One region of the Variovorax sp. V93 genome, then DNA from elsewhere that is predicted to be linked to it. Evidence: riboswitches for the same ligand, from Rfam matches in the RefSeq annotation. Region 1 holds a riboswitch; the other holds the start of a gene.
What was found. Region 1 has a riboswitch for glycine ahead of ACAM54_RS03520 (D-amino acid dehydrogenase). Riboswitches for the same ligand answer to the same signal wherever they lie in the genome.
Positions count from the first base shown of each region.

Region 1 (3,437 bases):
GCTGCGCTGCAGCTCCCAGCCGACCTGGCCGCCCTTGCCCAGCAACAGCAGCTTCATGCCGCGGCCTGGGCCGCGGGTGCGGCGTCGTATTGCTTCTCGACCCATTCGCGGTAGGCACCGCTTTGCACGTTGCGCACCCATTCGCCGTTGGCAAGGTACCACTCGACGGTCTTGCGGATGCCGCTGTCGAAGGTTTCGGCGGGCTTCCAGCCGAGCTCGCGTTCGAGCTTGCGCGCGTCGATGGCGTAGCGCCGGTCGTGGCCCGGGCGATCGGTGACGTAGCTGATCTGCGCCTTGTAGGGCTTGCCGTCGGCGCGCGGGCGCAGTTCGTCGAGCAGGGCGCAGACGGTGTTGACGATCTCGATGTTGGGCTTCTCGTTCCAGCCGCCGACGTTGTAGGTCTCGCCGAGCTTGCCGGCTTCGAGCACGCGCCGGATGGCGCTGCAGTGGTCCTTCACGTAGAGCCAGTCGCGCACCTGCATGCCGTCGCCGTACACGGGCAGGGGCTTGCCGGCCAGGGCGTTGACGATCATCAGCGGGATGAGCTTCTCGGGGAAGTGGAAGGGCCCGTAGTTGTTGGAGCAGTTGGTGGTGACGACCGGCAGGCCGTAGGTGTGGTGCCAGGCGCGCACGAGGTGGTCGCTGGCGGCCTTGCTGGCCGAGTAGGGGCTGTTGGGCTCGTACTTGTTGTCTTCGGTGAAGGCGGGGTCGGTCTTGGAGAGGGAGCCGTAGACCTCGTCGGTGGACACGTGCAGGAAGCGGAAGGCGGCCTTCTGCTCGGCCGGCAGCGCGCTCCAGTGGCCGCGCACGGACTCGAGCAGGCGGAAGGTGCCGAGCACGTTGGTCTGCACGAAGTCTTCGGGGCCGTGGATGGAGCGGTCGACGTGTGATTCCGCGGCAAAGTTCACAATGGCCCGCGGTTTGTGCTCGGCCAGCAGGCGATCGACCAGGGCGCTGTCGCCGATGTCGCCCTGCGCGAAGATGTGCCGCGGGTCGCCCTTGAGGGACGCGAGCGTCTCGAGATTGCCGGCGTAGGTCAGTTTGTCGAGATTCACGACAGGCTCGTCGCCCTGCGCCAGCCAGTCGAGTACGAAGTTGGCGCCGATGAAGCCCGCGCCGCCGGTTACCAGGATCATGAGTCTCCCCGAAGTTTCGAATCGATGACAATTATCCCATTGCTCCGAATTGTCAAAATTCATGGTTGGCGGCTTTGCGGCCTCCGCCTACAATCGTTTCATTGCAGGAGAGCGAGTAGTACTTATTGCTACTCCACCGAAGGCGCAAACTCCCATAAACGCTCAGGTCGGCCGAACGTAACCTTGAAGTTCTTTCAAAGAGTTGCGTGGCATGTACTGCATCAATTGACAGGCCGTCTGGAGAGCCATCGCCCCGCGCGATGCACCGAAGGAGCAAACCCGTTGCAAGGTGCAACAGGTGAATCTCTCAGGTACCAAGGACAGGGGGAGCGGCGACTTGGACGGCGTTCGTCCGGTTGCTCGCTATTGAATCAGTAGCACACCAAGTCCGCCGTTCAAGTGCCCATCTTCAAAAGGTACTTGAAATGCGCGTGATCGTTCTTGGCGCCGGCCTGCTCGGCGTGACTTCGGCTTACTTCCTCCAGCAACTCGGCCACGAGGTGACCGTGATCGACCGGCAGGCCACGCCGGCCGCCGAAACCAGCTTTGCCAACGGCGGGCAGATCTCGGTCAGCCATGCCGAGCCCTGGGCCAACCCGAGCGCTCCGCTCAAGGTGCTGCAATGGCTGGGCAAGGAAGATGCGCCGCTGCTCTTTCGCATCCGCGCCGACATGCGCCAGTGGCTCTGGGGCCTGCAGTTCCTGCGCGAATGCACGCCGGCGCGCACCCGGCACAACATCGAGCAGATCGTGCGACTGGGCACCTACAGCCGCGACGTGCTGCAGCAGCTGCGCCGCGACACCGGCCTGGACTACGACCAGCGCACGCAGGGCATCCTGCACTTCTATACGACGCAGAAGGAGTTCGACGGCGCCCTGGAGCCGGCCGAACAGATGCGCGCGCTCGGCTGCGAGCGGCGGGTGATCTCGGCCGACGAGGCCGTGAAGATCGAGCCCGCCCTCGCCCACATCCGCCCGAAGCTGGCCGGCGCCACTTACACGGCGGAGGACGAGTCCGGCGACGCGAACCTTTTTGCGCGCGAGCTGGCGAAGCGCGCGGCCGCAGCGGGCGTGAAGTTCCTCATGAGCCACACGGTCACGGCGCTGCGCGAGGCCGGCGGCAGCATCGACCATGTCGAAGCCACCGACTGCGAAGGCCGCTTCCAGCGCATCCGCGGCGACGCCTTCGTGCTCGCGATGGGTTCGCTGAGCCCGATCGTTGCCGCGCCGCTGGGCATCCGGCTGCCGATCTATCCGGCCAAGGGCTATTCGGTGACGCTGCCGGTGAAGGACGCCTCCAGGGCCCACCAGGTTTCGCTGACCGATGACGAGTTCAAGCTCGTGTTCTCGCGCTACACCTCGGCCTCGGGCGACCGGCTGCGCATTGCCGGAACGGCCGAGCTCAACGGCTACGACCGCGACCTGAACCGCGTGCGCTGCGAGGCGATCGTGCGGCGCGTCGAGGAGCTCTTTCCGGGCGCCGGCGACACCACGCAGGCCCAGTTCTGGACCGGCCTGCGCCCCGCAACGCCGAGCAACGTGCCGCTGATCGGCAAGACGAAACTGCCGAACCTGTACCTGAACACCGGCCATGGCACGCTCGGCTGGACGCACGCCTGCGGTTCGGGCAAGTCGATCGCGCGCATCGTGAGCGGGCTCGCGCCCGAGGTGGACTTTGCGTTCACCGGCCTGCCTGCGCCGGCAGCGCGCGTGCTGCAACCGGCCTGAACACAGGCAGGGCTGGGTTCAGTCCTTGCTGGTGAACACCGTCAGCACGCCGGTGTAGCCGTAAAGATGGTGGCGGGCGATTTCGCCCGCGGCGAAGAAGCCGACCAGCGGCACGTCGCCCAGCGCGTGCCGCACGATCTGCAGCTCGGCGCCCGGTGCGCCGAAATGCGGCCCGCCGCGCCCCGAGCAGCTCACGTACACGGCGCCCGCGATGCGGCGCGCCGGATGCGGCGCCGCTTCGGCCTCCCCGGCCGCGACGGCGCGCGCGGTGGCCAGCGTCTGCTCCTCGGGCTCGAGTTCCTCGCGGATTTCCGCGCAGATGCGCATCAGGTCGGCGCGCGCGGCCTGCGCATTGCGGCGGCAGAAGGTCAGGCGCATGCCGGCCTCCGCCACGTCGGCAATGGCGATGCCGCGGCGCGTGGGGTCCAGGCCGATGATGTGGCGCACCAGCACGTCGGCTCCCAGGTCGCCGGTGCGGCGGATGCCGTCGCTGCCCGCGTCGGCCAGGCCCACCAGGGTGGCGCGCACGGCGTCGATGGCCTCCTGCGGCCGCTCGAGCGACACCTGCAGGTCG
Region 1 is NZ_AP028669.1:786,629-790,065, reverse strand. Features, by position in the region: gene rfbD (dTDP-4-dehydrorhamnose reductase) at 1-57, opposite strand, end outside; gene rfbB (dTDP-glucose 4,6-dehydratase) at 54-1,136, opposite strand; glycine riboswitch at 1,231-1,324, shown strand; glycine riboswitch at 1,364-1,470, shown strand; gene ACAM54_RS03520 (D-amino acid dehydrogenase) at 1,562-2,863, shown strand; gene ACAM54_RS03515 (FIST C-terminal domain-containing protein) at 2,882-3,437, opposite strand, start outside.

Region 2 (3,437 bases), 2.6 Mb from region 1:
GTGATCATCCCGCCCTCGATCCCGATGATCCTCTACGGCGTGAGCGCCGAGGTGTCCATCGGCGAGTTGTTCATCGCGGGTTTCGGCCCGGGCATTCTCATCAGCCTGGCCCTGATGCTGTTCGTCTGGATCTACTGCAAGTGGAAGGGCTGGGGCAAGAACGACGGCGACGGCCGCATGCCTTTCGGCAAGGCGCTGTGGCAGGCCGGCTGGGCGCTGCTGATGCCCGTCATCATCCTGGGCGGCATCTACGGCGGCATCTTCACGCCCACCGAAGCCTCGGCCGTGGCGGTGTTCTATGCGCTGGTGGTGGGCGTCGTGATCTACCGCGAGATCAAGCCCGCGGACCTGTACGTGATCCTGCGCAAGTCGGTGCTGTCGTCGGCGGTGATCATGTTCATCATCGCCAACGCGGGCCTGTTCGCGTTCCTGATCACGCGCGCGGGCGTGCCCGATGCCATCGGCCACTGGCTGCAGGAAGTGCTGAAGTCGCCCGCGATGTTCCTCCTGGGCGTGAACGCGGCGCTGTTCGTCATCGGCATGTTCATCGAGACCAGCGCGGCCATCATCGTGCTCGCGCCGATTCTCGCGCCGGTGGCGGTGCACTTCGGCATCGACCCGGTGCACTTCGGGCTCGTCATGGTGGTGAACCTTGCGCTCGGCATGATCACCCCGCCTTTCGGCGTGAACCTGTTCGCCGCCTGCACGGTGGCGCGCATCTCGCTCGACCGGATCGTGAAGTACCTGGTGCCCTTCGTGCTCGTGATCCTGGCCTGCCTGATGGTGATCACTTACGTGCCATGGATATCGCTGGCGCTGCGCGACCTGGTGTACGCCAAGTAGCGGAACGGCGCGAAAAACAAGGAAGAAACGGCAGCCTGTTCGCAGGCTGCTTTTTTTGTGCGGCGGCGCCGCTGTAAGGCAAACGTTTCACGAAGATGTCACCGCTTGCAACGATGCTGCAGCCCTCGATTCCCGAAAGCTGTGGCGCCATGTTTCCCACCAAGACCGACAAGGCACGCGACGAACTCCAGGGCCGCCAGCGCACGCTGAGCCAGCGCGAACGCGCCTTGCTGCTGATGGCCGACGGCCGGCGTTCGCTGACCGATTTCAGCCCGCTGTTCGCAAGCCGGACCGAAGCCGAGCAGGCGATCCAGGCGCTGATGCGCCAGGGCTACCTGCAGGACGCGCAGGCGGTGGCTGCCGCGGCAGCGCAGGCCGTGGCCCCGCCGCCCGCCCCGGTGCCCGCAGCCGACCCGATACGGCTCGCCACCTCGGCCGACAACTTCGACGGCAAGCGATCCCTGGCCACGACGCGCATGTTCCTGTTCGACATCTGCGAGCGCATGTTCGTGCGCCGCGACCCCAGGTTCGCGCTGCAGATGCGCGACGCCCTGCGCGAGGCGCGCGACCGCGGCGCGATGCTGAGCATTGCCGCGCTGATGCTCACCGAGGTCGAGAAAGCCGCGGGCGCCGAGCGGGCCGAATCGCTGCGCGAGCGCATCGACCGGCTGTTGCCGCCGGCCGAGACCGTGCACTGAGCCGCAGACCGGACGGCCGCGATCCACTACACTCCCATGGTCAGGAGAGAGCCCCGCCAGCCGGGGCCGCCGAAGGCGCAGGGGTTTCCCGAACGCTCAGGCAAAAGGACTGACACAGCGCTGGCGCATGCCGGCGTTTCCTTGCTGGAGAGAGGCTGTTGCTTGCATCAATGCGATGCACCAGCCCACCGAAGGAGCAAACCCCGATCGTGGGGCGAATCTCTCAGGTAAAGCGGACAGCAGGGGTGGCCCATGGCTCGCGCCATGGAATTCGTCTGCCCCTTTGGAGTGCCCCGTGGCCGCATCCTCCGACGCCTCTTCCGCCGAACAACTCCTGAAGACCCCGCTGTACGGCCTGCACGTGGAGCTCGGCGCCCGCATGGTGCCGTTTGCCGGCTATTCGATGCCGGTGCAGTACCCCGCCGGCCTCATGGCCGAGCACAGGCACACGCGCGATGCGGCCGGCCTGTTCGACATCTCGCACATGGGCCAGCTGCGCCTGGTCGGTCCGGACGCGGCGGCCGCCTTCGAAACCCTGATGCCGGTCGACGTGATCGACCTCGCCGCCGGCAAGCAGCGCTATGGCCTGCTGCTGAACGACGAGGGCGGCATCCTCGACGACCTGATGTTCTTCAACGAAGGCCACGGCTCGATCTTCGTGATCGTCAACGGCGCCTGCAAGGTGGCGGACATCGCCCACATCCAGCAGCAGATCGGCGCACGCTGCGAGGTGCAGCCCATGCCCGACCACGCGCTGCTCGCGCTGCAGGGGCCGCAGGCAGCCACGGTGCTGGCGCGGCTGTCGCCCGGCATCGAGCGCTTCGTGTTCATGACGGGCGGCGCGGTGCAGATCGGCGGCATTCCGGCCTTCGCCACGCGCAGCGGCTACACCGGCGAGGACGGCTTCGAGATCTCGGTGGCCGGCCAGAATGCAGAGGCGCTGGCCCGCCTGCTGCTGGCGCAGCCCGAGGTCAAGCCCATCGGCCTGGGCGCACGCAATTCGCTGCGGCTGGAAGCGGGGCTGTGCCTCTACGGCAACGACATCGACACCGCCACCACGCCGGTCGAGGCCTCGCTGAACTGGGCGATCCAGAAGGTGCGCCGCACGGGCGGCGCGCGCGAAGGCGGCTTCCCCGGCGCGGCCAAAGTCCTGGCCCAGCTCGCCGCCGCCACGGCCGGCGCCGCGGGCCACACCGACCATGACACGCTGAAGCGCAAGCGCGTCGGCCTCGTGGCGCTGGAACGCATTCCGGTGCGCGACGGCACCGTGCTGCAATCCTTCGAAGGCCACGACATCGGCTTTGTCACGAGCGGCCTGCTCGGCCCGACGGCCGACCGCCCGATTGCCATGGGCTACGTGGCCACCGCGTTTTCCGAGCCCGGCACGCGCGTTCAGGCCATCGTGCGCGGCAAGCCGGTGCCGATGGAAGTCTCGACCCTGCCTTTCGTGCCCACGCGCTACTACCGCGGCTAGGCGCTGCGCCCCAACCATCATTTTTTCCACGAGGAGTTTTCCACCATGAGCATCAAGTACACCAAGGACCATGAATGGGTCTCGGCCGAAGGCAGCGCAGCCACCGTCGGCATCACCGTGCATGCGCAGGACGCGCTCGGCGACGTGGTCTTTGTCGACCTGCCTGAAGTCGGCAAGACCTTTGCACAGGGCGAGGTTGCCGGTGTCGTCGAATCGGTCAAGGCCGCGGCCGATGTGTTCATGCCCGTGTCGGGCGAGATCACCGAAGTGAACGAAGCCCTGCGCGCCGATCCCTCGCTCGCCAACACCGACCCGCTGGCCGCGGGCTGGTTCTTCAAGGTCAAGCTCAGCGAGCCGGCGCAGCTCGACGCGCTGCTCGACGCTGCCAGCTACGACAAGTTCGCTGCCGAGTCCTGATCCGC
Region 2 is NZ_AP028669.1:3,397,585-3,401,021, forward strand. Features, by position in the region: gene ACAM54_RS16130 (TRAP transporter large permease) at 1-843, shown strand, start outside; gene ACAM54_RS16135 (hypothetical protein) at 993-1,541, shown strand; glycine riboswitch at 1,573-1,663, shown strand; glycine riboswitch at 1,676-1,791, shown strand; gene gcvT (glycine cleavage system aminomethyltransferase GcvT) at 1,837-3,015, shown strand; gene gcvH (glycine cleavage system protein GcvH) at 3,061-3,432, shown strand.
Region 2: it holds a riboswitch for glycine, as region 1 does, so the genes downstream of both, gcvT (glycine cleavage system aminomethyltransferase GcvT) here and ACAM54_RS03520 (D-amino acid dehydrogenase) in region 1, are expected to answer to the same signal.